DNA from 3 places in the Pararhizobium sp. P1_E7 genome. Region 2 is predicted to be linked to each of the others. Evidence: riboswitches for the same ligand, from Rfam matches in the RefSeq annotation. Region 2 holds a riboswitch; each other region holds the start of a gene.
What was found. Region 2 has a riboswitch for cobalamin ahead of nrdH (glutaredoxin-like protein NrdH). Riboswitches for the same ligand answer to the same signal wherever they lie in the genome.
Positions count from the first base shown of each region.

Region 1: it holds a riboswitch for cobalamin, as region 2 does, so the genes downstream of both, AC1D17_RS08870 (aromatic ring-hydroxylating oxygenase subunit alpha) here and nrdH (glutaredoxin-like protein NrdH) in region 2, are expected to answer to the same signal.
Region 3: it holds a riboswitch for cobalamin, as region 2 does, so the genes downstream of both, AC1D17_RS04920 (CbtB domain-containing protein) here and nrdH (glutaredoxin-like protein NrdH) in region 2, are expected to answer to the same signal.

Region 1 covers NZ_JBFUBH010000006.1:46,632-58,608, reverse strand. The annotation lists gene AC1D17_RS08895 (BA14K family protein) at 1-235, opposite strand, end outside; gene AC1D17_RS08890 (glycoside hydrolase family 25 protein) at 424-1,434, shown strand; gene AC1D17_RS08885 (phosphoethanolamine transferase) at 1,634-3,256, shown strand; gene AC1D17_RS08880 (hypothetical protein) at 3,316-3,531, opposite strand; gene AC1D17_RS08875 (FAD-binding oxidoreductase) at 3,735-4,832, opposite strand; gene AC1D17_RS08870 (aromatic ring-hydroxylating oxygenase subunit alpha) at 4,834-6,084, opposite strand; cobalamin riboswitch at 6,207-6,404, opposite strand; gene AC1D17_RS08865 (DUF6656 family protein) at 6,749-7,354, shown strand; gene AC1D17_RS08860 (diguanylate cyclase domain-containing protein) at 7,355-8,416, opposite strand; gene AC1D17_RS08855 (L-threonylcarbamoyladenylate synthase) at 8,653-9,627, shown strand; gene AC1D17_RS08850 (FAD-binding oxidoreductase) at 9,632-11,062, shown strand; gene AC1D17_RS08845 (DUF1217 domain-containing protein) at 11,071-11,977, opposite strand, start outside.
Region 2 covers NZ_JBFUBH010000027.1:17,757-22,718, reverse strand. The annotation lists gene AC1D17_RS20065 (phosphate/phosphite/phosphonate ABC transporter substrate-binding protein) at 1-302, shown strand, start outside; gene AC1D17_RS20060 (ROK family transcriptional regulator) at 551-1,765, shown strand; cobalamin riboswitch at 1,906-2,129, shown strand; gene nrdH (glutaredoxin-like protein NrdH) at 2,502-2,723, shown strand; gene nrdI (class Ib ribonucleoside-diphosphate reductase assembly flavoprotein NrdI) at 2,752-3,159, shown strand; gene nrdE (class 1b ribonucleoside-diphosphate reductase subunit alpha) at 3,156-4,962, shown strand, end outside.
Region 3 covers NZ_JBFUBH010000003.1:43,555-55,531, reverse strand. The annotation lists gene AC1D17_RS04950 (hypothetical protein) at 1-79, shown strand, start outside; gene AC1D17_RS04945 (aromatic ring-hydroxylating oxygenase subunit alpha) at 95-1,324, opposite strand; gene AC1D17_RS04940 (GcvT family protein) at 1,564-4,011, opposite strand; gene AC1D17_RS04935 (GcvT family protein) at 4,008-6,455, opposite strand; gene AC1D17_RS04930 (LysR family transcriptional regulator) at 6,746-7,600, shown strand; gene AC1D17_RS04925 (bifunctional diguanylate cyclase/phosphodiesterase) at 7,560-9,383, opposite strand; cobalamin riboswitch at 9,640-9,909, shown strand; gene AC1D17_RS04920 (CbtB domain-containing protein) at 9,957-10,133, shown strand; gene AC1D17_RS04915 (CbtA family protein) at 10,321-11,094, shown strand; gene AC1D17_RS04910 (IucA/IucC family C-terminal-domain containing protein) at 11,142-11,977, opposite strand, start outside.

The DNA.
Region 1 (11,977 bases), on a different contig from region 2:
AGGAATAGCCGCCACGGTGATAATAGCCATGCCTGTTATTATTATAGTGACGCCTGTTGTTGTAATGGCGCCTGTAATGGCCGTCGCGGTGCGAAATTTGGACGATTTCGACATTCGCGCGTTCAGCCGTGACCGGAACCGGGATCTGGGTGAAGGCCTGCGACGGTGTAAATGACGTCGCCAGCAACACGGCGGACAGCGCCAGCGATGCTGCCTTTAAACTGAAAACACCCATGAGGGGCTCCTCCTTCAATTGCTATCGAGCTATATTGTCTTGCCGATAGAACGATTTGCGGCTGTTTTTGTTCCACGGCACCACAACTAAGCATGTCCGGCAAACACGCGCTAGACGTGTTAGGCCAAGTCTCAATGAAGAGGCTTAATGTTAACCTTCCCTTAATTATCTTTCCGCACCCTCTTCTCATGGAAAAGCGCCGGATCGCACGTTTGGGCAAGTTTTTCCGCCTCGCCGTTTTCCTCGGCGTCGCGCTGATCCCCAACGCAACATCGGCACGCGATCTCATGCCGTGGAAATCAACCGACCATGCGCTGGTCATCGATGCCTACGAACTCAACATCATCGACTGGGACGCAATGCTGCAGGACAAGCGCATTGCCGGCTTCATCTCCAAGGCATCCGACGGACTGCCGGAGAGCTTTGCCTGTACCGGCGATCATGCCGGCGACACGGTTGCCCACTGCAAGACGATGTGGCGCAAATATGCCGTCAGCCGGGAACTCTACCAGACACGGCGCCTCATCGCCCGGGCAAGCGGCCTTCTCTGGGGAGCCTACCACCTCGCCCGCCCCGGCAACCCGGTCGATCAGGCCAATCATTTCCTCGACTATGCCGCGCCGCGCGACGACGAACTGATGGTGCTCGATATCGAGGGCATCGATCCTGAAAAATACATGTCGCTGGAAGACGCGGCCATTTTCGCCGGTCATATCCGGACCCGCACCGGCCGTTATCCGATGCTCTACACCAATCACACCACCGCCAAGTATATCGCTGCCAACCGCGACCGCTTCCCGATCCTGTCGCGCCTGCCGCTCTGGTATGCCCGCTACAAACCGGGCATCGGCAATGTCTTTCCGATGGGGAACTGGGATGCCTACGCGCTCTGGCAGTTCTCCGCCGCCGCCAACTGCGGCAAGCGGCGTTGCCCCTACCGCGTCGCCGGAACGCTCACCGACATCGATGTCAATGTCGCGGCGATGAATGCCAAGGCACTGAAGGCTGTCTGGGCCAAGGGCGAGCTTCTGCCGGCAAAGCCGCTGGACAAGCCGCTTCTGATCGCCTCGGGCAAAGCAGGGGCTTTCTCGGGCGCTTTCTCGAGCGTTAGCATAGGCGTTGATATGACCGTGACGGGATCGATCGGGCCCGTTTCCGCTGAACAGATTGCCTCAGCCAGCAGCATGCACAACCATTGAGGTCTTCGGCTCGGCCTCCCGACCCATGGCGCCAGTGCGCCCGGTCGCAGCTTTGGAATGCGCTTTTGGCCGTCGTGGCCAAAGCCCCAGACGTTCAGCCTCCTGTCAGCCGGCAAGCGCAAGAGGAGGAAAATCGTCACCGTCCCTGCCTTGATTGCCGGAGCCTGTCTTGAATTTTCGCTCGATAAAGCGACCCACCATGGGCAGCATACCGCTCAGCCTGCTGGTCGCCCTCTACATTCTGTGTCTCCTGAACCTGACCTTCTGGAACGAAGTCTTCTATGTGTTCGGCGGCCTCCACCTTGGCTTCTATACGTTTGCCGCGGCAATAACCCTGCTTGTCTTTGCAGGCGTCGTGATGTTCTCGGTCAAATACCTGGTCAAGCCGTTTCTGATCTTCCTCCTCATCGCCGGAGCGATTTCCGCCTACTACACGGATTTCTTCGGTGTGGTGATCGACAAGGAAATGATCCGCAACGCCGTGGTGACGACGCCGCAGGAGGCCGGTCATCTGGTTACGACTGCGTTTGTGCTGCATGTCCTCATCTACGGGATCCTGCCATCGATGCTGGTATGCCTGATCCGGATCAGGCACCGCCCGTTCATCGGCAAATTTTTCGTGAACCTTGCGGTCATTTCGCTCTGCCTGTCGCTCTGCATCGGGCTGATTGTCTCGGATTATTCGGGGATCTCTTCAAATATCCGCGAACATCGCGACATGATGGCAAAGCTGACGCCGTTTGCCGCCATCACCTCGGCAATCGGCCTGGGGGTCAGCACCTATCGCGAGATCGGTATCGTCCGTGCTCCGCTGGGCACAGACGCCAAACTTGGCCCGATCTATGCCCAGACGCAAAAACCCGTCGTCACCATTATCGTCGCAGGCGAAACCGCGCGGGCCATGAACTTCTCCTTGAACGGCTATGACCGGGAAACCAATCCGGAACTGAAAACACTTGGTGTGACGAACTTCATCGGGACGACCAGCTGCGGAACGGCGACGGCCGTTTCACTGCCCTGCATGTTTTCCGTTTATGGCAGAAAGAACTATTCCGACCGCAAGGCGCGCTCCACCGACACGTTGATGGACGTCCTGCGCCGCGCCGGCATTGACGGCTATTGGTGGGACAACAATACCGGCAGCAAGGGGATCGCCGATCTCGTCAGCTTTGCCAGCCTGACCAAGCAGAAGAACAGCAAACTCTGCAAGGATGGCGAATGCCTGGACGACATTTTCCTGACCAAACTCGATGAAAAGCTAGCCGGCATCACCAAGAACACCGTCATCGTTCTGCACCAGCTCGGCAGTCACGGCCCGGCCTATTATCTGCGCTATCCGGAAGAGTTCCGCCGCTTCAAGCCCGATTGCCGTACCCCGCAGCTCTCCGATTGCTCGCGCGAGGAGATCGTCAACGCCTATGACAACAGCATCCTCTACACCGACCACAACCTGTCAGAAGTGATCAAGCTTCTGAAGAAGCATCAAGGCACGGTCGATGGCGCGATGATCTATATGTCGGACCATGGCGAGTCGCTCGGCGAGAACGGATTGTTCCTGCATGGCGCGCCCTACATGTTTGCGCCCGCAGAGCAGACCCACGTCCCCTTCATCGCCTGGTTCTCCGACACCTATGCGCAACTGACCGGCCTGGACCGAAGCTGCCTTCAGAGCCATACAGACGCTCCAACCTCGCATGACAACCTGTTTCACACCGTGCTTGGCATGATGAACGTCGTCACGAAAGTCTATAATCCGGGCCTTGACGTGTTTGCAGCCTGCCGCTCGAAGGCGAAGGCGAACCCGGTTGTGCCCCAATCCTGAGCACGATTAGCGAGGTGATTGTTGCCGCACGCGGAGGTGCCGGCAATCCGGGCGCCTGCTCATGCGCGCCTGAGATCGGCGGGCGCTCTTCCGGATAGGGGGATCTGGGGAATACGCACAGGATGTGCGCTTTTGACATTCAGCGGGGCCGGCATGGATAGCTCTGCTTCCAGGAGCGCCATCTCGATAAGGAACACGAGCATCTTTTTGTCACTGCGCTCGGCGCTCATCTTCGACGCCTGGAGAAGCTCGTAAGTCAAATCTTTGGTTCGCATTTTTCACGCCCCGTATCGATTACCCTTCGAAACTAGAGAGCGCAACTTACGCGAACCTTGCCGCCAATGAACATCTTATGATGGTGAGCCGCTTTGAAAGGCTGGCGTCATCCCCTCTCCCCGCATGCGGGGAGAGGGCTAGGGTGAGGGGCAATCCTGCGCAGAAATACGTCCGCTCGTCTACGCTTGGCAATTCCGGCGCGTCACGCCTCGATCTGCACGTCGCCGATCGGGCGCGAACAGCAGGCGAGGATGTAACCCTCGTCGATTTCGTCATCGAGGATGCCGCCATTGTGGTTCATCTCGACCTCTCCTGAAATCTTCATCACCCGGCAGGTGCCGCACAGTCCGCCTTCGCAGGCGGCCCCGATGCGGACGCCGGCCAAGCGCGCCGTCTGCAGGATGGTCTGGCCGGGCTGACACTTGGCGTCCTTGCCGGCCATCGTAAACGTGATGGTGGAAACCGCGCTTGCATCCGCCTCCCCGGCGCCTGCACGAATGGCAAGCTCTGCAGGATCCGGCGCACTGGCCGGCTGAAAGCTTTCCTCGTGATAGCGGTTCATGTCGAAGCCGACGCTTTCCAGCATGGATTTGACGCCGCGCATGAACGGCTCCGGGCCACAGCAAAAGACAGTGCGTTCGCGGAAATCCGGCGCCAGCAGGGCCAGCTTGGAGGTCTCGATGCGGCCGCGCAGTCCGTGCCAGCTGTGTCGCGGCGCATGGGTTTCGACGATGAAGCCGAGATTGAGGTTCGGCATGTTGCGGGAGATGTTCTCCAGCTCGTCGCGGAACAACAGATCGTCCGGCTGGCGGGCGCAGGACAGGAAGGAGACATCCGTCTGCGGGGCGCAATCGGCCATCCAGCGGGTCATCGACATCATCGGCGTGATGCCGGAACCGGCGGAGATGAACAGGTATTTTTCACCCGGATGGCGCACGAAGGAGAAGTCGCCGAGCGGCCCGAAGGCCTTCAGCTTCATCCCCGGCTTCAGGTGATCGAACATCCAGCGCGTGCCGATGCTCGATGCCTGGGCCTTGACGGTGACGGCGATGGAAAACGGCCGCGACGGCGTCGAGGACAGCGTGTAGGTGCGCATCACCGGATCATCCACGCTCACAGGCAGTTCGAGCGTGACGAACTGGCCCGGCAGGTAGCGGAACCAGCTGTCCTTGTCGGCCTTGAAGCCGAATGTCATCACATCCGGCCCTTCGACGGTGACGGAGATGCATTCCAGCAGTTGCTGCCGGTCATTGAACGGCTGCAGCTCATCGAAGTGCCGGAAGGAGGAAGCAATCGTCATGTCAGGCGACCCGAACCAGAGGGGTTGAGATGGAATTACCCTGCAGGCGATCCTGCATAAAGTTGGTGTACCATTCGACGAACTGCATCACGCCGCCCTCGTGTTCCGGCGAATAGGGGCCGGGCTGATAGGCGGGCGAGCGGATGCCGAAGGCATTTTCCTCGACGATCTGGCGATCCTGGTCATTGGTCTCGGTCCAGACATGCGTCAGTTCTTCCAGATTGTAATCGACGCCTTCGACGGCATCCTTGTGCACCAGCCATTTGGTGGTGACCTGGGTGAGTTCAGGACCAAGCGGCAGGACGCGGAAGGTGATGGCGTGGTCGGCCAGCACGTGGTTCCAGGTGCTCGGATAGTGGAACAGCAAGAGGGTGCCGATATGATCCTGGCTGACATCGTCGGAGAGCTGGCGCTGGACGGCCCGCTTTCCCGACATGGTGTAGCTCTCGGCATTCTCGATCAGCGGCATGCGGGCAACGCGGAACTGGCCGGTCGGCGACATCTTGAACTCGCTCGGCAAGCCCTCGGCTTCGCATTTTGCCCAGTGTTCGGCAATGACGGGATCGTCCTTGGCGCCCTGCACGCCGGTTGCGGTCGGGGCTTCCGGATAGGTGCGGCAAAGCTCGGGGTGGTTTGCCGCGCAATGGTAGCATTCGCGGTTGTTTTCCCAGACGAGCTTCCAGTTGCCCTTCTCGATGATCGTGCTTTCAAACGCGACCTTGGTGTCCTTCAGATTGTGCGGGGTGACATAGGACGAGACCATGTCGCGCACGGGCTGGAAATCCATCGCCTCTTCGGCAAGGCAGATAAAGATATAGCCGCCGATGGTTTCGCAATGGATCGGTTTCAGACCGTGCTGGTTCTTGTCGAAATCCTCGCCCATCTGGCGGGCGAACAAAAGCTTGCCGTCAAGCTCGTAGGTCCACTGGTGATAGGGACAGACAAGCTTGGCGGACGAGCCCTTGGCGCCGGCGCAGACGCGCGAGCCGCGATGGCGGCAGGAATTGTGCAGGGCCCGGACGGTGCCGGTGCGGTCGCGGACGATGACGACCGGATACTCGCCGACCTGCACGGTGAAATAATTGCCGGATTTCGGGATTTCGCAGTCATGGCCGATAAACAGCCAGTCCTTGTACCAGATCTCTTCCATATCGATCCTGTAGAGATCGGGATCGGTGTAGAATGCCTGCTCGAGACTGTGCCCGGCACGCCGGGTCTTCAATTTGCGAAGGACTTCACTGCGGAGATCCATGGTCATTTCCTTGTGCTCGCCAACTCTTTTTGAAAGTTGCAGCAGGCAGGAAAGGAACCACCGCCGCGCCGGGAGAGCGCGTGGATATAGTGGTTCTCTTCCGGCTGCCCGCCGCACCCAGATATCAATTTCGCCACAAGGCTGGTTTCCGGGCTCTGGAGCTGTCCTTGCGGACCATCGCGGCGCCTTCCCGGATTTCTCCAGTGGCCTTTTGCCGAGGTTTCGCTCCACCACCGTTGCGGGGGCAGCGCCGGATTTCGACCGGCTTCCCAATTCTCCGCCCTCCCTATAAAGGCGGCACCTTGAGTGTTTTCATCTAACCTTGTGTCCCGGCCAAATAGCTGCCGATTAGCGACATCCGATTCCAGAATGACGACACGGCAAATATTGCGAAGGACAGCAACCAATCTGGCTATTTTATAAGCATAAACAATATGTTCTGCTGAAACTGGAGCAAAAGGCCTGTTTTCTGCCCAGCGCCCTGGCAATCGGCTGAACCGCGGCCTCTTTGCGACATTTTGTGGCGGCTCCCACAAACCTCGCACCATTGCAAATGGTTGATGCCTGGCAAGATTGCATTAACCATAACACTGTAGCTTCGTCTCATATGCGATTACGCGCCGGCATGCCTTGTCCGCATTCCGCCGCATCCTGGTACGGGCCGATGTCAAACTTGAGATATTACGATGCCGCCGCGGTCAAAGAGCCGGCTCCTTCGCAGAAGACTGCGATCCATACGGAATTCCTGCGCACCGGGCGGATCAACCGGCGCCAGCAGGAATGGAGCGCCGCTGAAAAGCGCTATCTGACCCATCAGGAAGTGGCGGCCCGCACCGGCAAGAAACTCGAAGCGGCCGGTACCGTCACGCATGACCGGATCAACGGGTTCCATCGTTCGATCCGTTTCCCCAAACTGCTGTTTCACCGCACGCTGGCCGGCAGTCCGCATCTCGGCTACTGCCACGTAACGGCTGCCCGGACGAAATTCGCCAAGTTCGAGGACGTCCGGTGGTCGTTCTACATCGCCAACTTCTTCTCCGACATCGGCGACGACCAGCACTTTTTCGAGAAAATCAAGCTCGGCTACTCGCGGATGTATTTCGCGGTGGCGACAGAGCTGGACGCAGAAGCGGGCAAGCTGACCGTCAATCGTGCAGTGCACGACAACGGCCTTTTGTTTCGCACCCGCGACCCCAAGGAAGCGCTGAAGAACGTGCTTTTGCTCGGCGCCCGCAACGAAGAGCTTCGCAAGATCATTAGCGCCCTGTGATCATTGCTTGTAGATCAGCCAGTCACGCCCGGGCGGGTGCTCGCTTTCGGACCCATGAACGACCGTCTGGTCTCCGCCCTTGCCCTGCGCCCTGGCGAGTGCCTTTTCCGCCGTATTGACGAGATCAAACGCGTTGCCGGCATGATCCGACATGCACACGCCCACCGAAAGCGTCACGCAGCCGAGGTCGCGTCCGGTCTTTGGATGTTTGAAATGCGTGCCGCGCAAAGCCGAGCGCAGAAGTGCCACGAGCCGCACCACCTCCCGCTCCTCGCCTGCGCTGACCAGAAAGCCGAAACGGGTGCCGTCGAAACGGGCGACCAGCTCGGTTGACGGGAAAGCCTGTTGGATAATACCGCCGATATGCCGGGCCAGCGGCTCCACCAAGGCGGCGGCCTGTTCTCCCGACAGGCGGCGGCTGGTGTCGGGCTCGGCAATGGCGACACCGCAGACAAGCGGCAGATCGGGATCGGCATAGACCTTGGCCAGTGTCTTGTTGAAGGCGCGGCGATTGGCAAGCCCCGTTACAGCGTCCGAAAATTTCTTTGCTTCAAAGTCGGCAAGCTCTTTCTGGACACCGGCGATAACGGTGGACTGCGCGGTGACGCTCTGCTCCATTTCGGCATTGTGCGAGACCTGCCGCTCGGTGGCGCGCTTCAACGCCTGAATGGAGTTTTGCAGTGCCGTCTGGTTCGCGTCGTCGGAGACCACCAGCGCTTTCGTCGCCTCGCTGATCAGCCGCCCGTAATCATCGAGCTGGTCTTTTTCACGCGACAAAAGGTTCATGAAATTGCTCATCTCGTCGCGCACGATCGTCGTCGATCGTGCCAGAACGCTTGCTTCGTGATGATGCGGCAAATATTTGCGGCCAAGTTCGTCGAGCGCCGATTGCGACTTGTATTTACCGAGCGCGATGAAATCGCGCACCAGGTCCGGATTGGCACCGGCATAGGCTTCGTAGACGAGCTCGTAATTCCGGGGGATGGCATCGATGCCCATCTGGTGCATGGCGGTGGCGATCCGCAGGGCAAGGTCGTTCGGCATGGATTTCTTGTTGGCCATGAGGGCTCCGGCTGTGTGCAGGACCGGACACCTAGCATGGGCAACTTTCATCGCCGCTAACCGGAACTGTCGCATTTTAAGAAACCTTAACCGGCTGTAGCGAATAGGAACAATTGACCCCAGCGTTCGAATGGACCTTTCGAATGCGCTTGGCAATCTCCTGCCTGGCCCTATAAAGGAAACGCCGGAGCGCCTGCCTGCCTTTTCGAGAGGGCGCATTGACGTTTGGAAGCTTGATGGCGCTGATTATAGACACACGGACCGAGCCGGAGCGCGCTTTGGCGATTGCCTGCGAGACGCTTTACGAAGGCCTGCCGGTGGCGATCCCGACGGAGACCGTCTATGGGCTGGCCGCCGATGCCACCAATGCGGACGCGATCAGCCGTATCTATGAAATGAAGGGCCGTCCCCGTTTCAACCCGCTGATCTGCCATGTCGCCGATTTTGCCATGGCCGAGGCGCATGTCACCTTCGATCCCCTGTCGCGGCAACTGGCCGAAGCCTTCTGGCCGGGGCCGCTAACGCTGATCCTCCCGATCAAGCCGGAGAGCGGCGTGCATCCACTGGCATCCGCCGGCCTCGATACGCTGGGCATCCGCATGCCGGAAGGATTTTCGCGGCAGGTCATCGCCCGCTTCGGCAGGCCGCTGGCAGCACCGAGCGCCAATACCTCGGGCAAGATCAGCCCGACCAGTGCCGCCCATGTCGAAGCCGATCTCGGCAACAAGCTGAGATTGATCCTCGATGCGGGCGCTGCCGAAATCGGACTGGAATCGACCATCATCAAGGTGGACGGCGATGAAATCCGGTTGCTGCGTCCAGGCGGCCTGGATGTGGCGGATATCGAGCGGTTGACCGGCAAGACGGTTTTGCGGCCTGAAACGGCCGGAGCTGCAATCGAAGCGCCGGGCATGCTCGCTTCGCATTATGCGCCGGGTGCTGCGGTGCGGCTGAATGCGGCGGATGTCAAACCGGGAGAAGCCGTGATCCGGTTTGGCGGCAAATCGCTGCCGGGCGAGGAGAATGCCAAAGCGGTGCTCGACCTCAGCCCTTCGGCAAACCTGCGCGAGGCCGCCGCCAATCTGTTCGCCTATATGAAACAGGCCGATGCTTCCGGCGCCAAAACCATCGCTTTCGGACCGATCCCGAACGAGGGTCTTGGCGAGGCGATCGTCGACCGGATCGAACGCGCCGCTGCGCCACGGGAATGACCCTATGACCAACGCCCTGCCCTCCGCCGATCTCATCGCCCGCTTCACCGCCATCGTCGGCGCGGCAAATGCGCTGACGGATCAGGCCGGCATTGCGCCTTATCTCATCGAATCCCGCGGCCTCTACAAGGGCAACGCGCCACTGGTGCTCAGACCCGGCAGCGTCGCGGAAGTGTCTGAAATCCTCAAGCTTGCCAGCGAAACCGGTGTCGCGATCGTGCCGCAAGGCGGCAATACAGGCCATGTGGCAGGACAGATTCCGCGCACCGGGGCTGATGATATCGTGCTGTCGCTCCAGCGGCTGAACCGCATCCGCGATATCGATCCCGTCGGCAATGTCATCGTTGCCGATGCCGGCTGCATTCTTGCCGATATCCAGAAGGCGGCGGAGGCGCATGGCCGGCTGTTTCCGCTGTCGCTCGGCTCGGAAGGCTCCTGCCAGATCGGCGGCAACCTGTCCACCAATGCCGGCGGCACCGCGGTGCTTGCCTATGGCAACATGCGGCAGCTCTGCCTCGGCCTCGAAGTTGTATTGCCGACCGGCGAGGTCTGGGACGGGCTGCGGCGGCTGAAGAAGGACAATACCGGCTACGACCTGCGCGACCTGTTTATCGGCGCCGAGGGCACGCTCGGCATTATCACCGGCGCGGTGCTAAAACTGTTTCCGCAGCCGCGCGGCCATCAGGTCGCCTTTGCCGGTCTGAAAAGCGTTTCGGATGCACTGGCCCTGTTCGACAAGGCCTCGAGCCTCTGCGGCCCGGCGCTGACCGGCTTTGAGCTGATGCCGCGCCTGGGCGTCGAGTTTACCGCAAGACATATTCCCGGTGTGCGCGATCCAATGGAGACGGTTCATGCCTGGTATGCGCTGATCGACATCTCGACCTCGGATTCGGCCGAAAGTGCCGAGCGGATGATGCAGGCGCTGCTCGAAACGGAAATCTCCAGCGGCCTCGTCGAAAATGCCGTCGTGGCCGCGAGCGAAGCGCAGCGCAAGAGCCTCTGGCACATGCGCGAAAGCATGTCGCCGGCCCAGAAACCGGAGGGCGGGTCGATCAAGCATGATGTGTCCGTGCCGGTCTCCAGCATTCCGGCCTTCATGGCGGAGGCCGATGCGGCGGTGATGAAAGCCATTCCCGGCGCCCGCATCTGCGCGTTCGGCCATATGGGTGACGGCAACATTCACTATAACATCTCGCAGCCGGTCGGCGCCGACAAGGATCAGTTCATCGGCCGCTGGCGCGAGATGAATGCGATCGTCCACGGCATCGTCCTGAAATACAATGGCTCGATCTCGGCCGAGCACGGCATCGGTCAGTTGAAGCGCGACGAACTGGCCGAAGTCCGCTCGCCGATCGAGATCGGCCTGATGCAGCGGATCAAGCATGCCTTCGACCCCGCCGGCATCATGAACCCCGGCAAGGTGCTCAAGGCCTGAAGCCAGAATCAGAAGCCACCCAGGCGCAGTTGCGACAGGCTGAACAGCGTATCCGCGCTGATGCCGCCGCCACCGCCCGACAGGATCATCTGGGCGCCGGACACGTCGACATTATTCTCGACATCATAGAGCGCGGTGAAGCGGAGAAGCAGCTTTTCCAGCTTGTCCGGATCCTGTAGGTCCTCCACGTCCAGGACGCGGTTGATATAGGCATATTGCACATCGACATCGGCGCTCGACATCTCCTCGGGGATACTGAACGTCGTCTGGATAACCTGCAGCAGGGCGCTGTCGGCCAAAAGATCATAAGCGGTGTTGATCCCTGTCGCCTGGCGCCGGAAGTAGAGCGCCAGACGGACACCGGCATTGTCCTCACCCTTTTGCTGCTCGAGGGTCTGGTTCAGATAGAGATCTTCGGTCTCCAACAGCCCGCGCTTGGTCTGGATACCAAGTCCCGGGCGTGCCAGATTGCCCTCGCTGTCAAAATTGTAGGAGGAGACGAGCTCCTTGTAGATCGTCGTGTCCGGCTCTTTGTTGATGAAGCTGTTCGGATCGTTGAAATCGGAAGCGAACATCTTGCGGACGTAGTCGGTCGTCACCTTTTCCGGATCGAGACCGGCGGCAACGAGCATGAAATCGACCAGGCGGCGGTTGGACAGAAGCTGGTCAAGCGTTTTGATCTTCTCGATCTCACCGCTGTAATATTTCGCTTCCGCGGTTGCCTTGGTCTTTTCATCCTCGCTGGCAAACCGGCTTTTTTCGATGACATAGGATTTGGCGGTGTTGAGAATCTCGGATTCGGCCTGCGCCAGCATCGGCACGCCGGCCGACCCGTCGGCGTTGAAATTGAAGGCTTTTGCCAGCTGAACGTAGCGGTCGTCCTTCAGCGTATAGACATAGCTTGCCGGATCGGTG
Region 2 (4,962 bases):
TCGACTGCGTCACCTATGGCAACGTGCTACGCTTCGATCCTGAGAGCCTTGCCGGCGTCCGCATCCTTTTCGAGACGATCAAGGGACCGGGATTGCCGTTCATCACCCGGGCGGATGCCTCGGATGTGGAGGTAAGGCTGTTGCGGCAAGCCCTAAAGCAGGCCGTCGCCGAACCGTCACTCTCTGCCGCGCGCGATGTGCTTTGCCTGAAGGATTTTGCGGTTCTTTCCGATGCCGACTATGAACCGCTGGCCGAGCTGGAGAGGCAGGCGCAGCGGCAGGGTTATCCCGTCATCGCCTGACGCCATTCGGACGCCTGTAGCTGCAGGGAACTCCCAACGCCGGGGCCTGCGTGCCGCTGGCGAGGCGGCCGTTTTTTCATTTCCATTTCGGTGCGCGTTCTCACGGAAAAGCCGGTGGTCGTCGGCGTCCGGCCGGTGCTTCAGGCACGGGGGAAATCGCTCGAACCGGATGCGACCTCGCTTTCCGGTTGACTCATTTTGCAATTGACTAAATAGTTCGGTGATAGAACGAATTAATAGAGGCGACTGTGAGCGAAACCCTGCGCATCTCCCGGAAGTTTTCCCAAAGAGCCGTGATGGAGGCGATCATCCAGAACGGGCCGATCTCCCGCGCCTCGATTGCCAAGCAGACGGGCCTCTCCAAACAGACCATCTCGGAAATCGTTCGCCAGCTGGAGCTGGACGACTGGGTTCGCGAGACCGGGCGCACCAGCGGCCATGTCGGGCGCACCGCCGTTACCTATGAACTGGTGCCGGATGCGGCCTATATTGCTGCGGTCGATCTTGGCGGAACGAAGATCCGGCTCGCCATCGCCGATCTCGCCTGTCAGGTCTTTGCCGAAGAGGTCGTGGCGACCGACCAGCGCGGCGGCCAGTTCGTCGTCGACCAGATCGCCGGTCTCTGCGCGCAGGCGGTAGGCCATCTGAACATTCCGAGCGAACGCATCCGCATGGCCGTCATCGGCGCGCCCGGAGCGCCGGATGCAAAAACCGGCCGCATCCTGCTGGCGCCCAACATCGCCGATTTCGACACGATGAACGTGGCGGCCGCCTTCGAGAAGGCGCTCGGCATCGATGTAATCCTGGAAAACGACGTCAACCTGGCGGTGCTTGGCGAAAACTGGCTCGGCCAGGGGCAGGGCATCGACAATCTTGCCTATATCGCCGTCGGCACCGGCATCGGTGGCGGGTTGATGGTCGGCGGCCAACTGGTGCGGGGCGCGATGAATGCTGCCGGCGAACTGGGCTTCCTGCCCTTTGGCGCCGACCCCTTCGATCCGGAATCGCTGCGCTCCGGCGCCTTCGAGCGGGTCACCGCCTCGATCGGCATCATGGAGCGCTATGCGGCGGCATCCGGCGAGACGGCAACCGTGCCGGTGATCTTCGATCGGGCGGCAAGCGGCGACGTGCACGCCTCAACGACGCTGGACGAGACGGCGAAATATCTGGCGCGCGGCATCAGCGCGATTGCGGCGATCGCCAATCCGGAAAAGGTCATCATGGGTGGCTCGATCGGCCTGCGCCCGGAACTGATCGAGCGCATTCGGAAATTCCTGCCTGCCTGCTTTCCCTATCCCGTCGATATCGAGGTGAGCCAGCTCGGACCCCGCGCGGCGATTGTTGGCGCAGCCGCAATCGGGCTCAGCCATCTCCACAATGCGCTGTTTGGCGCCGATGCCCCGGACAGCCGCGTGTCGCTGCCGCCGGCAGAGACGGTGGCCTTCAGGGAGGCCCTGCAATGAGCGGATCGAACATCCTGACCGAAAGGCTGGTGCCGCTTCGTTTGCGGCGTTGACGAATGGTTAACCATGATACCGAAAAAACGGCATTCTGCCTGGCGGGTTTCCGCCCGCTAGGTATTGACYGGAAAAACGACTCGTATACTATATCTGGTGTTCAAGGTGCCTCCGAATCGCAAGGTGTGGAGGCTAAGAGGGAATACGGTGCGTCCAGCCATTCTGGCCGGACAAAGCCGAAGCTGCCCCCGCAACTGTAAGCGGCGAGCGCCTGTTTCATTTTAAGTCACTGAAGCGTCAGTCTTCGGGAAGACGAAAACAGGCGCCACGACCCGCAAGCCAGGAGACCTGCCTCGAACAAAACGTCCACGGGCGGGGTGCCCGGAAGGTCGCGTGATGTGCGGCGGAATGATTCCGCTTTGTGTTGCGTTCCTCCGATACCCGCCAAAAAGGCTTCGGAGCGAAGGCATGTCAGACAATCGAATTTGCAGACCTGCGGGCCGCGATGCCAATCGCGACCGGCGGCACGTGCCTAAAGCATGTCGCGCAAAAATGTGCAGCGGTTTTGCGATAACGACATGCGTGAAATCGAAGAGCTAAAGCGCGAGAAGCGAATCTGAAAGATCGCGACACGCCTTGGCCTGTCCGTCAGCTTGTAATGAAAAACCACACGGCCGGATCCGCGCGCAGCGGCTCGGAACCCTTTCGTGCGCCGGTAACACTACAGATCACGAGGAACGTCATGAACATCACCGTCTACAGCAAGCCTTCCTGCGTCCAGTGCACCGCAACCTATCGTGCGCTCGATCGCGAAGGCATCGATTACCAGGTCATCGACATTTCCAAGGACGAGGATGCCTTCGCGACGGTCGTGGGGCTTGGTTATCAGCAGGTTCCGGTGGTGGTTGCCGGGCCGGACCATTGGGCCGGCTTCCGGCCGGACAAGATCAGCGGACTTTCCTGAGCGCGGCCTGAGCAGGGATGGACAAGCGATGGGCCTGATCGTCTACTATTCCAGCCTGTCGGAAAATACCCATCGCTTCGTCGCCAAGCTCGGTCTGAGATCGGCGCGCATTCCCGTCAGCAGTGGCGCGGAAACGCCCGAAGTGCGCGAGCCTTTCGTCCTCGTCCTTCCGACCTATTGCGGCGAGGACGGCAAGGGCGCGGTTCCCAAGCAGGTGATCCGCTTTCTCAACGATGCGGACAACCGATCCCTCATCCGGGGCGTGATCGCCGCCGGCAACAGCAATTTCGGCGCGACGTTCGGTCTCGCGGGCAATGTCATCTCGGATAAATGCCGGGTGCCGTACCTCTACAGGTTCGAGCTTCTGGGTACGGACGAGGACGTCGCCAATGTCATCAATGGATTGGAACGATTTTGGACGTCTCAGAGACCTTGACGCGGGGCGGAAAACCGCTCGACGCTTTTTCTCATTCCGCCGGTGAGCGCCCCTTGAAGGCGACGGAAACCGCAATTGACTATCATGCGCTCAACGCGATGCTGAACCTCTACGACGACGAGGGGAAGATCCAGCTGGACAAGGACCGGCTGGCCGCCAAGCAGTATTTCCTCCAGCACGTCAACCAGAATACCGTGTTCTTCCATAATCTGAGGGAAAAGCTCGATTACCTGGTGACCGAGGGCTATTACGAGCGGGAGGTTCTCGACCAGTATTCGTTCAACTTCGTGCGCGACCTGTTCGATCATGCCTATGCGAAGAAATTCCGTTTCCCCACCTTCCTTGGCGCGTTCAAGTATTACACCAGCTATACGCTGAAGACCTTCGACGGAAAGCGCTACCTGGAGCGCTACGAAGACCGCATTTGCATGGTGGCGTTGACCCTGGCGCAGGGCAATGAAACGCTTGCCCGCGACATGGTCGACGAGATCATTTCCGGCCGCTTCCAGCCGGCGACGCCGACCTTCCTCAATGCCGGCAAGAAACAGCGCGGCGAACTCGTGTCCTGCTTCCTGCTTCGGATCGAGGACAATATGGAATCGATCGCGCGGGGCATCAACTCGGCGCTGCAACTGTCGAAGCGTGGCGGCGGCGTCGCGCTGTCGCTGACCAACATCCGCGAGGCCGGCGCGCCGATCAAGCAGATCGAAAACCAGTCGTCCGGGATCATTCCGGTGATGAAACTTTTGGAAGACAGTTTCTCCTATGCCAACCAGCTCGGTGCGCGGCAGGGGGCGGGAGCCGTCTATCTCAACGCCCATCACCCTGACATCATGCGCTTCCTCGATACCAAGCGCGAAAACGCCGACGAGAAGATCCGCATCAAGACGCTGTCGCTCGGCGTCGTCGTGCCCGACATCACCTTCGAACTGGCGAAGAACAACGAGGATATGTACCTGTTTTCGCCTTACGATGTGGAGCGCGTCTACGGTGTGCCGTTCACCGAGATCTCGGTGACCGAAAAATACCGCGAGATGGCGGACGATGCCCGCATTTCCAAGAGGAAGATCAAGGCGCGAGAATTCTTCCAGGTGCTCGCTGAAATCCAGTTCGAGAGCGGTTACCCCTACATCATGTTCGAGGACACGGTGAACCGGGCAAACCCGATTGCCGGGCGCATCACCATGAGCAACCTCTGCTCGGAAATCCTGCAGGTGAGCGAGGCGAGCGCGTATAATGACGATCTTTCCTACAGGCACGTGGGCAAGGATATTTCCTGCAATCTCGGCTCGCTGAACATCGCCGCGGCGATGGACTCCTCCGATTTCGGCAAGACGATCGAAACGTCGATCCGGGCACTAACCGCCGTGTCGGACATGAGCCATATTTCATCGGTGCCATCGATCGAGAAAGGCAATGACGCCAGCCATGCCATCGGTCTCGGCCAGATGAACCTGCACGGCTATCTTGCCCGCGAGCGCATTTTTTACGGCTCGGAAGAAGGCGTCGATTTCACCAATATCTATTTCTACACGGTGACCTACCATGCCATCCGCGCCTCGAACCGGATCGCCGTTGAACGCGGGGCGAGCTTCAAGGGCTTCGAGAACTCGAAATACGCCTCGGGCGAGTATTTTGACAAATACATCGAACAGGAATGGGGCCCGGCCACCGAACGCGTGGCGGAACTGTTCGCGACCGCAGGCATCCACATCCCGACGCAGGCAGACTGGCTGACCCTGAAGAAGGACGTCATGACGACCGGCCTCTACAACCAGAACCTTCAGGCGGTGCCGCCGACGG
Region 3 (11,977 bases), on a different contig from region 2:
GAACCGCTTCGGTATCGAACCTTCAGCGCCGAAATGGACGACGCGGATATCCAACGTACACGGTGTCGCGGCGCAGTAACGCGCCGCGTCTCCGTCAGGCCCGGCTGATCTCGTCGAGATACCAGTTGATATAGCGCAGCTCGTTCTGCTCCATCGGCGCGATCGGGCCTGGCACGAAATAATGCGAGCGCACGCCGCGCGAGGTGTGTTCGATGATCGACTTGTCCTCGTCGGTGGTCACCGTCCAGAGCCATTTCAGCTTTTCGAGGTCGTAATCGACGCCCTCTTCCGCCTCGCCATTGACCAGCCAGATCAGCTCCATCTCGCAGGCTTCCGGCCCTTTCGGAATGAAGCGGTAGATCATGCCGTGATCCGGATAGCAGACCAGGAAGGACGTACCGCCGAGATGGACGGAGGTGACACCGCCGTCATATTCAGTGAAGCGGCCCATCAACGGCGCCAGAGGCGACCCGTCCTGGCTGCCGGTCTTGACACCGTCATAGAGCGCATAACGGAAGGCATGGATGGTTTCCTTGCCGTTTTCAGACGTCTGCCAATGGTCGCCGGAACCGACCTGAATGCCGAGCGCGCAGGTGCGCTCTTCCATCGCCGCATTCAGTGCCTCGATCATGTGCAAAGGCTGTTCCAGCGCATGGGTCTGCGAATATTCAGGATGCGCCGGGCCGCAGTGATAGCACTCGACATAATTTTCGACCGCCAGCTTCCAGTTGGCGTCGACCGGATAGCTCTGCCGGTAGGCGACTTTGGCCTGGCCCCAGCCATACTGGCCGCAAGTGGCATGCAGCAGATTTTCGACTTCCGTGAAATCCAGCGGATTTTCGGCAAAGGAAATGAACACAAGACCTTCAACCACACGCACATGCAGCTTCTTCAGCCCATGATCCTCGCGCTTGAAGTCCTTCGGCATCAGCCGCGCAGCCTTCAGCGCCCCGTCATTGCCATAGGTCCAGGCATGATAGGGACAGACGAAGACACGGGCATTGCCCTTGTCCTTGGTGCACACCTCAGCGCCGCGATGGCGGCAGACATTGAGAATGGCGTGAATGGTTCCATCCGCATGCCGCGTCAGGATCACCTGCTCGGAGGCCATGCGAAAAACTTCGAAATCGTTCGGCTTCGGGATGACGCTTTCGTGCGCGACGCAGTGCCAGTGGCGGCGGAAGACCCGCTCGAGATCGCGCTCGTAAATGTCCGCATCCAGGTAGAATGGCCGGGCAAGACCGTGACCCTGCTTGCGGGCCGCGACGAGCCGGCCGATGCGGTCGCCCTCGGCAACACTTTTGGAAAGTTCGGGCGCGAGCATGCTTTTATCTCCTGAAGGACTTCACCGGAAAAATCGCGTTCCGGCGCGCGCACTCAATGCTCGGGAGCACATTTTGCTCCCTCTTTCCGGGAGGACAAAAGCCCCTTACCCTAACCCTCTCCCCGCAAGCAGGGAGAGGGGACGACAGAGTTTGCCGCTTGTCCCTTCTCCCCGTCCTGACGGGGAGAAGGTGCCCGACAGGGCGGATGAGGGGCAACTCTTGTCCAAGAGCGAAAGGCCTAGGCCTTCACCCGCTCCGACTTCGGATCATACATCGGCACAAGCGACGCCTCAGCCTTCACCCGCGTTCCGGCAATCTCGATCTCGTAGCTCGACGCCAGCACATCCGCTTCGCTCTCGCCCCTGCAGGGCACATAGCCCAGGCCGATCGCGCCGCCGAGATGGTGACCGTAGTTGCCCGAGGTGATCGTCCCGACGATCCTGCCGTCGCGGACCACCGCCTCGTTGTGGAACAAAAGCGGCTCCGGATCGGTGAGGCGGAATTGCACCAGCCGGCGCGACAGGCCGCTTTCCTGCTTTTTCAAAACGGCATCCCGGCCGATAAATTCGCCCTTGGCGGTGCGCACGGCAAAACCAAGACCGGCTTCCAGCACATGATCCTCATCGGTGATGTCATGGCCGAAATGGCGGAAGGCCTTTTCGATGCGGCAGCTATCGAGCGTATGGATGCCGCAGAGTTTCAGGCCGATATCCGCCCCCGCCTCTTCCAGCGTCTCGAACACATGTGCCGCCTGGTCGGTCGAGACATAAAGCTCCCAGCCGAGTTCGCCGACATAGGTGACACGGTGGGCGCGGGCGAGGCCCATGCCGATCTCGATGTCGCGCGCTGTGCCAAATGGATGGGCGGCGTTGGAGAAATCGTTGGGGCTGACCTTTTGCATCAGCTCGCGCGCCTTCGGCCCCATGACGCAGAGCACCGATTCCGAGGCAGTGATATCGGTGACGACGACGAACTCATCGGCGATATGCTTGCGCAGCCAGGCAAGGTCGCGCTGAAGTGTGGCGCCCGGCACGACCAGCAGGAACGCCGTTTCCGAAAGCCGGGTGACGGTCAGGTCGCTCTCGATGCCACCGCGGGCATTGAGCATCTGAGTGTAAACGATACGGCCAGCGGCGACATCCAGCTGGTTGGCACAAAGCTTTTGCAGGAAGGCCAGCGCATCGCGGCCCTCGACGCGGATCTTGCCGAAGGACGTCATGTCGATCAGGCCGACGCCACCCCGGATCGCCAGATGTTCCTCGCGCTGGTTGTCGAACCAATTCTGCCGCTTCCAGCTGTATTTGTATTCACGCTCCTGGCCTGGTTTGGCAAACCAGTTCGCCCGCTCCCAGCCCGCCACTTCGCCGAACACGGCGCCACGCGCCTTCAGATGTTCGTGCAAGGGCGAGCGGCGAACACCGCGTGCCGTCGCCATCTGGCGGTAGGGGAAATGGTCGGCATAGAGCAGGCCGAGCGTCTCGGTCACCCGTTCCTTGAGATAGGTGCGGTTCTTCTGGAACGGCTGCGCCCGGCGGATATCGACCTCCCAGAGATCGAATGGCGGCTCGCCGTCGTTCATCCACTGTGCCAGCGCCATGCCGGCACCGCCGGAAGAGACGATGCCGATGGAATTGTAACCGGCGGCAACCCAGTAACCCTTCAGCTCCGGTGCCTCGCCGAGATAGTAGCGGTCGTCTGGCGTAAAGCTCTCAGGGCCATTGAAGAAGGTGTGGATGCCGGCCGTTTCCAGCATCGGCATGCGGTTGACCGCCTGTTCGAGGATCGGCGCGAAGTGATCGAAATCCTCCGGCAGCTGGTCGAAGCAGAAGTCCTCGCTGATCCCGTTCATGCCCCAGGGCTTGGCCTTGAGCTCGAAGGCGCCGACCAGCATCTTGCCGGCATCCTCCTTGTAATAGGTGCACTCGTCCGGCACGCGCAGAACCGGCAGGCGCTGCAGCCCGGCGACCGGCTCGGTGACGATGTAGAAATGCTCGCAGGCATGCAGCGGCACGGTGACGCCGGACATGTTGGCAAGCTCCCTGCCCCACATGCCGGCGGCATTGACGACGTTCTCGGTCTCGATGGTGAACGTCTCGCCATTCTGCTCGCAGGTGACGCCCGACACCCGGCCGTCCTTCTTGTGGACAGCCGTCACCTTGACGCCTTCAAGGATCGTCGCCCCATTCTGCCGGGCGCCCTTGGCCAAGGCCATGGCAATATTGGCCGGATCGCACTGGCCATCGAGCGGCAGATGCACGGCGGCAACCGCATCCGACACATTCAGATGCGGATACATCGCCTTGACCTCGTCCGGCGAGATTTCCCGCACATCGACATCGAAGGCGCGGGCAAGCGAAGCCTGACGGTAGATTTCCTGCTTACGCTCCTCGGTCAGCGCCACGGTGATCGAGCCACACTGCCGCATGCCCGTACCAATGCCGGTCTCGGCCTCGAGCTTGGTGTAGAGATCGGCCGAATATTTGGCGAGCCGGGTCATGTTCTGCGAGGCGCGCAGCTGGCCGATCAGGCCTGCGGCATGCCAAGTGGTGCCCGACGTCAGCTGCTTGCGCTCCAGGAGAACCACATCCGTCCAGCCGAGTTTCGCCAGGTGATAGGCAACAGAACAGCCGGACACGCCGCCGCCGATGATGACCGCGCGGGCCTTGGTGGGGATCGGCTTGCTCATGCGCGCAGTCTTTCATTCTTGGGGTCGAACAACGGCTCATCGGCCTGTATAATTGCCTTGAAGCGGTCGCCGTAGATTTCGACTTCGACTTCGGTTCCGGGCTCCGCCAGATCGGCACGCAACATGCCGAGCGCCACCGATTTACCGATGCGGTAGCCCCAGTTGCCCGACGTCGTTTCGCCGACCACCTGGCCGGCATGCCAGAGCGTCGACATGTAGGGCGCATCGCACGCACCGGCATCCACGACCAGCGTCACGAACCGCTTGGTGACGCCCTGCTGCTTCTCGCGCTCCAGCGCCGTCTTGCCCTTGAAATCGGCCTTGCCCCAATCGACGAAGCGCTCCAGCCCGCCCTGCAGGATGGTATAATCGGTCGAAAGATCACCCTTCCAGGCCCGATAGCCCTTCTCGATGCGCAGCGAGTCCAGCGCCTCCATGCCGAAAGGCTTGAGGCCATGTTTCTGGCCCGCCGCCCAGACCGTGTCGAAGATTGCGGCTGTGTCATCGATCTTGGTGTGGATTTCCCAGCCGAGTTCACCGGCAAAGGACACGCGCACCAGCTGGCACCAGCGCCCGGCAATCTGCACGGACTGATGTGTCAGCCAGCCCTTGGCAAGGTCGGCATCGCAGACCTCGGCCAGAATGTCGCGCGACTTCGGGCCGGATAGAATCTGGCAGGTGAAACTTTCTGTCATATCATCCAGCGTGAAAGCGGCATCCTTCGGCAGGTGTTTTTTCAGCCACTCGAAATCGTGCCACTGCGCCGTCGCTGCGGTGATCAGGAAGAAGAAATCTTCCTCCAGCGCCATAACAGACATTTCGGTGACGATGCGGCCCTTGTCGTCGGAGAAATAGGCAAGGCCGATACGGCCCGGCTTCGGCACCTTGCCGGTGGTGAGGCCGAGCAGCCAGTCACGGGCGCCCTCGCCCTTCAGCCGGTAACGGGAGAAGCCGGGAAGATCGAGAATACCGGCAGCCTGCGTCACTGCCAGGCATTCCTCTTCGATGCGTTTCTGCCACGGTCCTGCCCGGTTCCAGGTCTGCGTCGCCCCCTCCGAGAGGTCGTCGCCCGGCTTGGCGTACCAATTGGCGCGCTCCCAGCCATTGTAAGGCTTGAACTGCGCACCGAGGGCTGCAATCCGGTCATGGATCGGCGACAGCTTCTTGTTGCGTCCGGCAGGCCAGGCGTGCTTCGGAAAATGCATGGCATATTCATGGCCATAGATTTCCATGCCCTTGGCGATGCAATAGTCCTGATCGGCAAAGCTGGTGAAACGCCGCGGATCGCAGGACCACATGTCCCACTCCGTCTGCCCCTCAGTCACCCATTCGGCCAGTACCTTGCCAGCGCCGCCCGCCTGGCAGATGCCGAAGGTGAAGACGCAGGCCTCGAATGCATTCGGAACACCCGGCATCGGACCGATCAGCGGGTTGCCATCCGGCGCGTAGGGGATCGGACCGTTGATCATCCGCGACAGGCCGGCGGTGCCGAGGATCGGCACGCGCTCGACGGCATCGTTCAGGTACCATTCCAGCCGCTCCAGATCGTCGGGGAAAAGCTGGAACGAAAAATCCTCCGGCATCGGATCATCCGGGGTGATCCAGTGTGCCTTGCAATTCTTCTCATAGGGACCAAGGTTCATCCCGGTCTTTTCCTGGCGCAGGTAATAGGAACTGTCGACATCGCGCAGCAGCGGCAGCTTGTGCCCTGCCTCCTTCGACCATGCGGCCAGCTCCGGAATTTCCTCAAACAGCATGTACTGATGGCTCATCACCATCATCGGCACATCGCGGCCGAACCATTTGCCCACTTCGCGGGCGTAGTAACCGGCGGCATTGACGACATATTCGCAGCGGATGTCGCCTTGCGGCGTGGAAATGATCCACTCCTCGTTTTCCCGGCGGGCGCCGGTGGCTGGACAGAAGCGGAAGATTTTCGCACCCATGTCACGGGCACCCTTTGCCAGCGCCTGCGTCAGCTGCGCCGGGTCGATATCGCCGTCATAGGGATCGTAGAGCGCGCCGGTCAGGTCATGGGTTTCCAGGAACGGATATCTCGACTTGATCTGGTCGGGCGACAGGATATCGAGGTCCATGCCCTGATAGCGGCCCATGCCGACGACGCGCTTGAACTCCTGCAGCCGCTCCTTCGAATGGCCAAGCCGGATCGAACCGGTGACGTGATAATTCATCGGATAATCGACCAATTCGCCCAGTTCGCGGTAAAGCGAGGCCGAATAGCGCTGCATGTTCATGATCGACCAGGAAGACGAAAATGTCGGCACGTTGCCGGCAGCATGCCATGTCGAACCGGCCGTCAGCTCGTTCTTTTCCAGAAGCACGCAGTCCGTCCATCCCGCCTTGGCCAGATGGTAGAGCGCGGAGGCGCCGACCGCACCTCCCCCGATGATCACGACGCGTGCATAAGACGGCAAATTCGACATGTCTGTTCCCTTGTTTGGGTTCAGTTTTGGCAACGATGCGGGCCGGCATCAAGCGGTCAGATTTTGCTTTATTGATCGAAGAATTCGATTAGATTGAAATGTAACAGCCCCTCATCCGGCCTGTCGGCCACCTTCTCCCCGCTCGCGGGGAGAAGGGATATGCCGCACCTTCCACATCCGTCTATCGGGTATCGGCGGAAGTTGCGGCAAAATCCGTCGTCCCCTCTCCCCGCATGCGGGGAGAGGGCTAGGGTGAGGGGCAAGCATCGGCGTGAATGAGGGAATTGGGAATGCAGATCGACCTCATCGAAACCTTCCTCGACCTTATGGAAACCCGCAGTTTCAATCGGACGGCGGATCGGTTGAACATCACGCAATCAACGGTCTCCCACCGCGTCAAGGCGCTGGAGGCACAGTTCAACCGCAAGCTCTTCACCCGCAACAAGGGCGGCACCGTGCCGACGGCATCCGGCCTGCGGTTTCTCGATCACGCCAAGGCGCTGCAGCATCAGTGGCACGAGGCGACGCGGGCGGTCGAGAACGCCGGAACCTATGAACGTTCGATGCGGCTCGGCATCCAGCATGACCTGGCCGAAGCCTTTGCCGGAAAATGGCTATCAGCCATTCGCGCGGAATTGCCGGCCACCTCGATCTATATGGAGGCCGATTATTCCAACCAGATGAACCGCGATCTCGCCGCCGGCGATCTCGATCTCGCCATCCTCTACACGCCCCACTACCTGCCGGATCTTCACTACGAGCGCATCGGCGAAATGACCTATACGCTGGTCGCCACCACGGCGAAAACGGTCGGCGAATTGCTGCCCGAAACTTATATTCAAGCCGTCTATTCACCGGCTTTCGATCGCGCGCACAGGCTGGCCCTGCCGCAGCTTTCGGCAGCCCCGCTGGCATCGGGACAGAACATCGCCATAACCGGGCTCCTGAAAACGCTGGGAGGCGCTGCCTACGTGACAGGCGGCACCGCCTTGCGGCTTGAAGGCGAACGCGCCGCCTTTCCGGTCGCAGACGCCCCTACCATCCAACAGGCGGTCTATGCCGCCACCAGCATCCGCACACGCCACGCCCACCAGCACCGCCGCATCATCGGCGCCATGCAGGATCTTTTGGGACCGTCGGGATAAGGAAGGGCCGCCGCTCCCGGTGCTGCTCGGCAAGACCCAGTTGCCGGTCCTGCCTCAACTGCGCCAGCATCTCGGCGGCCGGGACCGGATAGGAGATCGCATAACCCTGCAGGACATCGCAGCCGAGGCGTGTCAGCAGTTTGGCGTGCGCCACCGTCTCGACGCCTTCGGCAATGACCTCGATATTGAGCGCCTTGGCGATGTCGATGATCGAGCGCAACAAGCGCTTCTGTTCGCGCGACGTCGTGATCGGCAAAACCAGCTGCCGGTCGATCTTCATCCGTCGCGGTTTCAGCTTCACCAACCCGATGATCGAGGCGTGACCGGAGCCAAAATCATCGATCTCGATGTCGATGCCCATGGCCTTCAGACCGGCGACATTGAAAAACACGTCATCCTCGCTGTCGTCGAGGAAAATGGTTTCCAGCAACTCGAATGACAGCATGTCCGGCTGAACATCCAGATGCCGCAGTTCATCGATCAAATGCGGATCCGACAGACGGGCGGCTGATACGTTCACCGCGATGCGGGGAACATGCACGCCCTGCCGCATCCAGGTCTGGCGATCTTTCAGCGCCGCCTTCAATATTTCAGCATCGAGATCGTCCAGTCGGCCGAGATTGCCCGCAACCTTGATGAATTCGCCCGGCAGCAGCAAACCGCGCTTCGGATGGTGCCAGCGGGCCAGAACCTCCACCCCGACGATGCGCCGGGTCCGCGCATCGACCTGGGCCTGATAGTAGGGAATGAACTCCCCTTTCTCCAGTCCATGGGCGAGTTGCCTGCCAACGCGCTGTTCATTGTTGAGCTGGGCCTTCAGCTGTGCCGAGTACACCTCGACCCGTCCCCTGCCGAGCCTCTTTGCGCGGTGCAGGGCAATGTCGGACTGCGCCAGCAGGCTGGCTATGTTGCGGCCACTGGCAGCGGCGACACCGATCGACCCCCCGACGCGCAAGACCTCGTCATCGTGCCAGACCGACTGTTTCAATTGCTTCGTCAGCCGCTCGGCACGGATTTTGAGATCATCCAGTGAGACGAAGTTTGCAATCAGAACCGCGAATTCATCGCCGCTGACGCGCGCAACGAACGCGTTCTTCGGCACGCCTTGTTCAATCCGCCTGGCGCAGGATTTCAAAACCTCGTCGCCGGTCGCATGGCCGGCGGCGTCATTGATCTGCTTGAACCGGTCCAGACCGATATGCAGGATCGCCAGCTTTTCAGGTCCGGCATCCCCGGCAAGCTCCGCCAATCGCCGGTCGAAGAAGCGGCGGTTGGGAAGCCCCGTCAGATAATCGTGCTCGGCCGCATATTCGATCCGCTGGGTACTTGCCTCAAGAGCAACTGCACGCGCCTCCGCGATCGCCTTCTGCCGCAGCAGTTCGCGGTTGAGCAGCACATCCGCCGTCACATCCCATTCGACCCCGATGAAGGTGATGTTGCCGTCTTCCTCGAAGCAATGCGCGCGTGAACGAAGATAGCGGGTTTCGCCATCCGGTAGAATGATCCGGTATTCCGAAGAATAGACATCCTTGGCGACAATCGCCCGATCGAAATCGGCCTGGGCTTGCGCGAGATCATCCGGATGAATCGCATTCACCCATACTTCTGCCTTGACGCGTTTTTGCGTCTTGCCGGTTCCGTAAAGCCGGTGCATCTGCAAATCCCAGACGACTTCATCCTTTTTGGTATCGTGCTCCCACACACCGATTTGAGATGCATCAAGCGCAAGTCCCAAACGGCGAAGAATATTCTGGAATTCCTGTTCGGACCTCGCCGCCTTCATGGTTCTCTCTGTGAGGACACTTCGCACATCAGCGTTGGCGCTATCCTGCACCAAGGTTCCTAAAGAACTATTGTTTCACTCATCGCGACTTGCAATCGGTAATGCAAGCAACCATTCGGTGTCATTTCAAGCAAAAAGCTTGCATTCGCGGCATGGAATTCGGAACGGTAAGTGCGAGCGAACGCCAAAAAACAGCAACGCCAATGCGGCATGGGGCGTCGCAGCTCCGAATTGACATGACCGGCGCGACAGCATAATCATTGACGGATCAATTGGTTCCCTGGGAGCGAGGCGCTTTCGGGGAGTAAATGGGAACGTGACGGGTGGACCCATTCTGGGCATCTCTATCACGGCCGACCCCGCGACTGTAGAGCGGTCAGAGCGTGTCATGCCGGTGCATTGAGCCGGTAAAAGCCACTGTGGTGACGGACCTTGGGTCCCTGCCACGGGAAGGCGAGACAGGCTCCTTGGCGTGAAAGCGCCTGACGCCGCGAGCCAGGAAACCTGCCGGTTGATGAAGGGCATGGTGCCCAATTGGTGGGATATTTCCCACGCGCCATCACGGAGGTTGTCATGGCTACGACTACAGTTTCGAGCGTCCCGCTTTCCCTCAACGACCGCATCACGACCGCTATTCTCGCCCTTTTGATCGGCGGATTTTTGGTTTTCGGTGCCGGCCTTGCCAATTCCGCCGTGCTGCACGATACCGCTCACGACGTTCGCCATTCCTACGGCTTCCCCTGCCACTGATGTAGGGCCGTGGAAGGCTCTGCGCTTTCCGCACTCTATCGACGAGTAGCATTGCGGGTTTCCTATGGAAATCGCGCGACGGTGGATTGCGCCCATGCCTTGGCATCGGGCGGCCTTTGCCGTGGGAAATCGAAACATAGCAAGCGTGCGAGCACTGATCTGCTCCGCTTGAGTTTAGGGGTATCAAATGATTGTCAAAACACTTCTGGCCGCATTGGTGGCCGGATTGATCGCGGGCGTCTTCATGACAGCCGCGCAGGAATTGCGGGTGGTCCCGCTCATCCTTCATGCCGAGGAATATGAAGCAAAGGAACCCGCTGCTGAACAACCGGCCGGCACGCAAGGCGAGCAGCAGCACTCCTCACTCGGCCGTTCCTCGCTGATCGGCGAGATGCTGTCGGCACTCTCACCGATTACGCCCGCCTACGCCCATGAGGGCGAGCACGAAGACGAGGGCGGCATCATGTTCGGCATGAGCCGGTTCTCCGGTACGCTGTTCGCCAATCTGGTGGCGGGCGCAGGCTTTAGCCTCTTGCTCGCGGGCGCCAGCCTTGTCTTCAACCATCCGATTACCCTGCGCAACGGCGCGCTGTGGGGCGCCTGCGGCTGGCTGGCGGTCCACCTCCTGCCCGCCATCGGCCTGCCGCCGGAATTACCGGGCTTTCCTGCCGCCGATCTTCACGACCGGCAGATTTGGTGGATTGCAACGATCGCACTCTCCGTGGCCGGCCTCTATCTGATCGTGTTGCGTAGTGAGATCCCCGCCAAGGTCATCGGTCTTGCTCTGCTTGCCGCGCCGCATGCCTATGGTGCGCCGCAGCCGTCGGATATTTCAAGCCCGGTTCCGGCCGTTCTCGGCGCGGAATTCGCAGTCGCAGCCCTGGCAACCACGCTGGCGTTCTGGATCGTGCTCGGCGTGATCTCGGGCTACCTGAATGAGCGGTTTTTGAAATCGGCCTGAGCCTCCTCAATCATCGCCGCGCAAGGCACCTTTGCGCGGCAACGCCATCACAGACCGCCGGCACGCTCGATATGGGCGCGCAGGCGGTCTTTTTGCGTCTGACCATCGAGAAGCACGCAGACATCGCAAAAATCCCCGCCCTCTGTTCGATAGTAGAGACAGCAGCCACCCCTTAGACGGAAGTTGCGCTCAGTTGGAACGCCCTTAAAAACGGCGGTGATCTTCGTATAGCGCGCCGCCTCGGAGAAGAGCGGCGATCCCGCCCTGTTGATGATGGCAAGGGCTGCGGTCATCGCGCGATCCTCTTCGCCCAAGGCTGAGCCGACCTCCAGAAAAGCACCCGCAATGCCATCGGCCACCAGCCGCCATTGCGCGCCGGGAGACAGGCTGGTGCGGGCTTGCAGCGCGCCGATCACCGGATTGAAGCTTTCGACGAGCACATCGTGAAAGAGTGACGCCCGATCATGACTGGGCAAACTGCACCCGAAGCGGAAATGAAAGCGGCGGACATCGGATGGGCCGGTTTCCCCAGGGGAAACGAGACCGTTTTGAACGAAAGGCTCGAACCGGATCGCCAGACTATCCGGGCGCAGGTCGGGAACCAGACCTGTCCGCAAATAGACTGCGGCAGCCGCTATGCTGAGATGGTGGCTGTAGAACGCGATCAGATGAGCGCCTCTTACGCGGTCATCCATGCCGGTTGCAAAGCGGTTCTGATAGTCGAGCAGGCACTCGACCATAGTTCCATCACGACGCCATGCGTCAGTCACGGGCAGAAAATCGCTGTCCTGCAGCCCGAGAGACACGGCGACCTGCGGAAAATGCTCCGCCTGCCAGGCCATGGCAACCTCTGCCTGCTGTCCGTCGGCATCTCGAATACGGC